Regions from separate parts of the Paenarthrobacter sp. C1 genome, predicted to be linked through region 2. Evidence: predicted binding sites of a transcription regulator. Region 2 holds the regulator's gene; the other holds the start of a gene.
The links. The regulator HrcA, encoded in region 2, represses chaperone genes, less so after heat shock. The targets are predictions, from matches to a motif close to TTNGCACTCGNNNNNNNCGAGTGCNAA.
Positions count from the first base shown of each region.

Region 1: the regulator HrcA is predicted to act here: its motif matches at 1,194-1,220, upstream of ACNAOU_RS05800 (Hsp20/alpha crystallin family protein).

Region 1 covers NZ_CP186052.1:1,204,080-1,207,461, forward strand. Annotated here, with positions in the region: gene ACNAOU_RS05790 (glycosyltransferase family 4 protein) at 1-558, opposite strand, end outside; gene ACNAOU_RS05795 (MerR family transcriptional regulator) at 721-1,164, opposite strand; gene ACNAOU_RS05800 (Hsp20/alpha crystallin family protein) at 1,305-1,727, shown strand; gene ACNAOU_RS05805 (J domain-containing protein) at 1,956-2,354, shown strand; gene ACNAOU_RS05810 (hypothetical protein) at 2,351-2,728, shown strand.
Region 2 covers NZ_CP186052.1:2,468,485-2,471,866, forward strand. Annotated here, with positions in the region: gene ACNAOU_RS11535 (16S rRNA (uracil(1498)-N(3))-methyltransferase) at 1-277, opposite strand, end outside; gene dnaJ (molecular chaperone DnaJ) at 280-1,407, opposite strand; gene hrcA (heat-inducible transcriptional repressor HrcA) at 1,458-2,465, opposite strand; gene ACNAOU_RS11550 (DUF3097 domain-containing protein) at 2,698-3,382, shown strand, end outside.

The sequences.
Region 1 (3,382 bases), 1.3 Mb from region 2:
GGGATTGAAGCGCGCGGTATCCACACCGCGCCGCCACATGTCCACGCGAAGGATGCCGCGTCCGCGCAACTGGTTCAGCGCGAAAGTGGACGGCACCAGGTTCCGGGTGGCTAGGAGGTGGATGTTGTCCACGCGGTTCCAGGCCCAGTTCTCCAGGAACGGCACGCCATAGCGGCCCGCGTAGCTGGGGACTTCAGTTTGGTAGATCGCGACCGTCGGGATGCCGAGTTGGTGGGCGGCCTGCACGGCGCGCCAGCCGAGGACAAAAGGGGAGGCGAGGTGAACGACGTCGGGCGCGAAATCGGCAAGGATTCGCTTGACCCGATTCACACCACCCAACGCCACCCGCACATTCGTGTAACCGGCCAGCGGCACCGAGGGAAGCCGGTGCACATACGCGCCCTTCTCGACGCTCGAAACATCAGTGTCCGAGGTCGACGGCGCGATCACCATCACCTCATCCCCGCGCTCCTGCAGATGCTCCAGCACCCGCAGTATCGAATGGGTGACCCCATTCATCAGTGGCAGGAATGATTCGGCGACGATTGCGATCCTCACGCCTCCCACGGTGGTCGCGGCGGGTGGCTTACTGGGTGCGCGGGGGTGGCCTGTGCGGGAAGAGTGGGTTAACAGGTGGGTTGGGCTGGTCTCCGACTCGCAGCAAGCAGGGGGAGTCTTGAAGAAGACACTCGCACTGGGAGTAGGAAAGCCGGAAGCGACTTACTGATGTTCGGTTGGTCGCCCACCCTGTGCCCTCTTCAAATCCTTCCGCAGCCCCCGGTTGTCCGCGCGGAGTTCCTCGTTGTGCTCACTCAGCCCACGGTTGTCCTCGCTCAGCCCGCGGTTCTCCTCCTCGAGCTCCAGCACCCGCTTCACACCGGCCAGGTTCAACCCTTCGTCCAGGAGCACCCCGATCCGGCGCAGTGTGGTCAGGTCGTTTTCGCTGTAGCGGCGCGTGCCGCCGTCGGTCCTCTCGGGGGTGAGCAGACCCTTGCGCTCGTACTGCCGGATGTTCTGCTGCCCGGTTCCCACCAGTTCCGCGGCAACTGAGATCGCATAGACCCCTTGCGTGTCCCGGCCACCATCAGGGCGGCCGTCGGACGCTGGGGTGGGCAAACCGCCGTCGTGCTCCTGGGCAGCAGTCGCGCGATCCGAAACCGCCATAAGAACCTCCGAAATCTTCCAAAAAGCTACTTGCACCACTCTCTCACCAGTGCTATAAAAAATCTATACCAGCCAACAAAGATCGAACAGGCTGGAACCTACAACAGAATCAGCATCAAAACCAAAGGAGTGAGAACCCAATGCTGATGCGCACTGACCCGTTCCGCGAATTCGACAGGCTCGCCCAACAGGTTTTTGGCACAACAGCACGCCCGGCCGGAATGCCGATGGATGCATGGCAGGAGGACGGACAATTCGTTGTTGCCTTCGATCTGCCTGGCGTAAGCCCTGATTCGGTGGAGTTGGATGTCGAACGGAACGTCCTGACGGTAAAGGCAGAACGGAAGTCGCCCGCGGGCGAGAACACGGAGATGATTGCCGCCGAGCGCCCGCAGGGTGTCTTCAGCCGGCAACTCATCCTGGGTGACACTTTGGACACCGATGGCGTCCAGGCCAGCTACGACGCCGGGGTACTCACACTCCGCATCCCCGTCGCCGAGAAGGCCAAGCCACGGCGCATTGAAATCACATCCAATGGGCAGAGGCAGGAGATCAACGCATAATCCAGTCCGTCCTGCCGGAAGGCTCACCCGGGGGTGGCCGACCGGCAGGGCAGCGACCGGGAACGACGGAGGCGGCCGCATCGGAAAAGTCGGGCGCAGGCTTCGTGCCACGTCACAGCGTTTCTTAGCGCACATGAAAGCGACCCCCCGCCCGTCGTCTCCCGATTGATGGCCCCCGGCCCAGGCCGGGGGCCATCGCCTGATCCGCAGCATGAACCGGAACCCGCAGTGAGTACGCAACCCGACTACTACGCCACCCTCCACGTGCCGCCGGACGCGACGGCGCGTGAAATCACCCGCGCCTACCGCGCACTGCTGCGAACCCACCACCCGGACACCCGCCAAAAGGTCGACGACGGCGACGCCACCTCCGCGGCCGACCTCCAGGAACTGCACGCCATCATGCAGGCGTACGTCGTGTTGTCGGACCCAGGAAAGCGGGCGGCATACGATCGGGCGCGGCGGAGTGGATCCATTGTTGGTGCCGGCGGAACACCCGTGAAGGTCCGGGTGCACAGGCGCGAACCACGGCCTGGGACGAGCGGCGAGCAGTCACCGCTCACCTTTGGGCCCACCCGTTGGGAACCTTCGTCCAGAAACCTGAGAACACCAAGGAGTAATCCATGAGTGCTTGGCGTCCGTATGACGGCCACATCATCCCCGCGTTCTACGAGCGGTTCGAACAACGCTGGGGCAGGGGGACAGCGCCGTTCCTGGACCCGGAAGTCCACGAACAACCCCTTCCCCGGGCGCAGTGGATCAACCCGGACACCGGTGCCGCGGTCGCCGTCGTCCCTATCTGGACCGACGATCCAGAGCATCGCTCCTTCGGGGTGTTCTATTTGCCGCCGGCAGGTGACATCTGGATGCTGCGCCCCGGACCCACCACGTTCGTGGAACCAAAAGGAGGCGCCAACCAGGAACAGGTGACACTTCGCAACGACGCCTTCAAGAAGGCCGTCAATCATGCCAAGGAGTTCATCTACGGCCCGCAGTTGTGAGTGAGCGTTCGAGCGTCTTGTGGGTTGCCGCGAGGAGTGAGGTCTCGACCCAAAGGTGTGCTTGCAAAGTGCCGAGAGCCAACCCCTCGGCGAGGTGGGTGCCGACGCCTCGGCCGGCGTCGAGCGTTTATGACGCGCAAACCGATGGCCGCCATGGATACGCATTGACGCCACCCAAATTTGGGTGGCGCGGAACCACAAATGTGGCGCAGGGCAGTTTGGGTGGCGCGGAACCACAAATGTGGCGCAGGGCAGTTTGGGTGGCGCGGAACCACAAATGTGGCGCAGGGCAGTTTGGGTGGCGCGGAACCACAAATGTGGCGCAGGGCAGTTTGGGTGGCCGCCCAAACCCGGCGGACCGCCGTCGTGGTTTCCGCGAGGGGCGAGGTTTCGACCGAAAGGTGCGCCCCCAAAGTGCCGAGAGCCAACCCCTCGGCGAAAGGTGCGCCCCCAAAGTGCCGAGAGCCAACCCCTCGGCGAAAGGTGCGCCCCCAAAGTGCTGAGAGCCAACCCCTCGGCGAAAGGTGCGCCCCCAAAGTGCTGAGAGCCAACCCCTCGGCGAAAGGGCGCCCCCAAAGTGCCGAGAGCCAACCCCTCGGCGAAAGAGCGCGTGGGCAAAAGAAGGCTGGTGCAGCCTGGGAAAGAATTCCAAGG
Region 2 (3,382 bases):
CACCCTTGGCCAACGCCTGAACCAGTACCAATCGAACGTCCGGCTGGGCTTCGAAGACGATGTCGGTGGCGGTGACCGTCAGGGCACCGGGCGTCGCTTCGGCGACCACTCCAGTGAGACGGGCACCTGCGCCGTCGGCGATGTCAACGGACTCACCGACGGCCAAGCGCTTCACCGTCACTGCGTGACGGGCCTCCGGACCCTCCAGGACAAAATTAGTACCGGGCGCTACGTGGCTGAGGCTACCGGCCGGCGTAAAGAAAACGGGGTTGCTCACCGCTACAGGTTACCGAGCTTGTCCCGGAGCTTTGCGAACATGCCACCACTGGCCACCAGTTTTCCTTCGGTGAACTGCTCACCGCGGAGCTTGGCAAGCTGCTGGAGGAGTTCTTCCTGTGCATGGTCCAGTTTGGTAGGTGTTTCCACATGCAGGTGAACCTTGAGATCGCCGCGGCCGTAGCCCCGCAGGTGCGTTACGCCGAGGCCACGAAGGGTGATGACCTCTCCGGACTGCGTGCCTGCCTTCACTTCGATGTCCTGTGCGCCGTCGAACGTCTCAAGCTGCACGTCGGTCCCCAAGGCAGCAGCCGTCATGGGCACGCTGAGGGTGGCGTGGAGGTCGTCGCCTTCGCGTACGAACGTGGAATCGTTGTTGACGCGGATCTCCACGTAGAGATCACCGGCCGGACCACCTGCGGGTCCTGCTTCGCCCTGGCCGGACAGCTGGATTCGCGTACCGGTAGCGACGCCGGCGGGAACCTTGATGGTGAGCGAACGGCGGCTCCTGATGCGTCCCTGGCCGTTGCATTCGTTGCAGGGATCCTTGATGACGGTGCCGAAGCCTTCACAGGAACCACAGGGGGCGGTGGTCATGACCTGCCCCAGGATGGAGCGGACGGCGCGCTGAACCTGGCCGCTGCCACCACAGATGTCGCAGCGTTCAGGGTGGGTGCCCGGGCGGCAGCAGCTGCCGTCGCAGGTGGGGCAGACCACGGCTGTGTCCACTTCAAGCTTCTTGTTGACGCCGAACACGGCATCCTTGAGGTCGATCCGAACGCTGATAAGGGCGTCCTGGCCACGTCGTACGCGGGAGGCGGGCCCTCCGTGTCCACCGCCGCCGCCAAAGAACGTGTCGAAGATGTCCTGGAAGGCGAAGCCCTGGCCGGCGTAGCCGCCGCCGAAGCCGTTATCAGTGCCGTTCTCGTTGCCCGTGGCATCGTAGACGCGACGCTTCTGGGGATCTGACAACACTTCGTAAGCGTGCGTCACGGCCTTGAACTGCTCCGCGACATCTTCACCCGGGTTTACGTCCGGGTGGAGTTTCCGCGCCAACTTGCGGTACGCCTTTTTGATCTCTTCCCCGGTGGCTTCCGGCGAGACTCCCAAAACGTCATAGTGGCTGCTCAAAGTCGGTATCTCTTCCTGGTTGTACTGCGGATGTTTTCCCGGGCCGGTGTTCAGCCGCCGAGAATGCGGGAAAGGTAACGGGCCACGGCACGAACTGCTGCCATGGTGGTGGGATAGTCCATGCGGGTCGGTCCAAGGATTCCCACCTTGGCGCCGGAACCGTAGCCGGTGGCCACTACAGAGGCCTCGGCCAGGCCGTCGTACGGATTCTCCCGGCCAATGCTGACTGTCACGCCCCGGGGATCGTCTCCCATGTCCGACAACAACCGGAGCATGACAACTTGTTCCTCAAGGGCTTCAAGCACGGGACCGATGCTTAGCGGGAAGTCAACGTTGGAACGTGCGAGGTTGGCCGTACCGGCCATCAGAATGCGTTCCTCACGGCTGGTGTCGCTCAGGGATTCCAAGCCATTGGCCAGCCTTTGGGCGAGGGCACGAAGATCCGGCGGGCAAAGGGCCACCACCGACGGTAACACCTGCGGCAGGAGTGCCAGCTGGGTGCCGGCGATGCTGCCGAGGAATCGTGACCTCAACAACATCAAAGCCTCGTTCCCCACGTCCGAACCGGCGTCGATGACTTTTTGCACGACGCTCCCGGTGTCCGCAATGAGGACCACCAGCACCTGTTTGGGGGCCAGCAGAACGAACTCCGCGTGGCGGACCAATGCGCGGTGCGAGTGCGGATACTGCACGACGGCGACCTGGTTGGTCAGCTGGGAAAGGAGCCGTACTGTGCGCTCAAGAATGTCATCGACGTCGTCGGGTCCCTCAAGCAGCGAATGAATTGCCCGACGCTCGGCGGCGGACAACGGCTTGACCTGGGAGATGCGGTCAACGAACAGGCGATAGCCCTTGTCAGTGGGGATTCGGCCGGCGCTGGTATGCGGGGCGGCAATGAGACCTTCTTCTTCCAGGACAGCCATGTCATTGCGGATGGTGGCACTGGAAACACCCAGGTGATGACGCTCAACGAGGGCTTTCGATCCCACCGGCTCCCGGGAATGCACGTAATCCTCAACGATGGCACGCAGCACTTCCAATTTGCGTGGCTCACTCATTGCTACACCTCCTGACGACTGCCATGGTCCATGGGACCGGTCCCCGCGGGACCTCCAATGGATCACCGCACACTTAGCACTCAACATGCCCAAGTGCTAACAAGTCTAGTATGAGCCACCACGTTGTTAGCATTGAAACCGTCCGAGGACTGCATCCAGGGCGGCGTCCCGATACCGGCTGACGGCAACCCGCCCCTGTCCCCTTTCACATCACCACAGAGGTAGGAATTCCTTGGCTTTCGACAATTGGGGCCCGCAGGACCTGACCGCTCCAGCCAAACGCCAGCTCCCTGAGGTGCCGGTGCAACGCGGCATGGTCCTCGAAGACGTCCAGTCAGGATGGGTGGGCGAAGTCACCCGGGTGGAAAAGACCGGTGGCATGCACATCGTGTCGCTCGAGGACAGGCGCGGTAAAACTAAGTCGTTCCAACTCGGGTACGGATTCCTTCTCGAAGGACAAGCGATCAGGTTGATGCCTCCGGCCCCTCGCCGGCCCGCTTCAGCGGTTCAGGCGAATCGCACGGCCTCGGGTTCGGTAAAGGTCCAGGGGCAACGGGCGCAGGTCGCGAAGGCCAGCCGCATCTGGGTGGAGGGCAAGCACGACGCTGAACTCGTGGAGAAAGTCTGGGGTGACGACCTCCGTGTTGAAGGAATTGTGGTGGAACCGCTCCACGGCGTGGACGACCTCAAGTCCGCCATTGCCGACTTCCGACCCGGTCCCGGCCGCCGCCTTGGCATCCTGGTGGACCACCTCGTGGCGGGCTCAAAGGAGTCCCGGATCGCGGCCGAGGCCATGACTGTCCCCGGCGCTGCAGGCAACGTCCTGATCGTGGGCCACCCTTATGTGGACGTGTGGCAGGCCATCCGGCCGAAGGTCCTGGGCATCGAGCAATGGCCCGCCGTTGCCCGCGGCACTG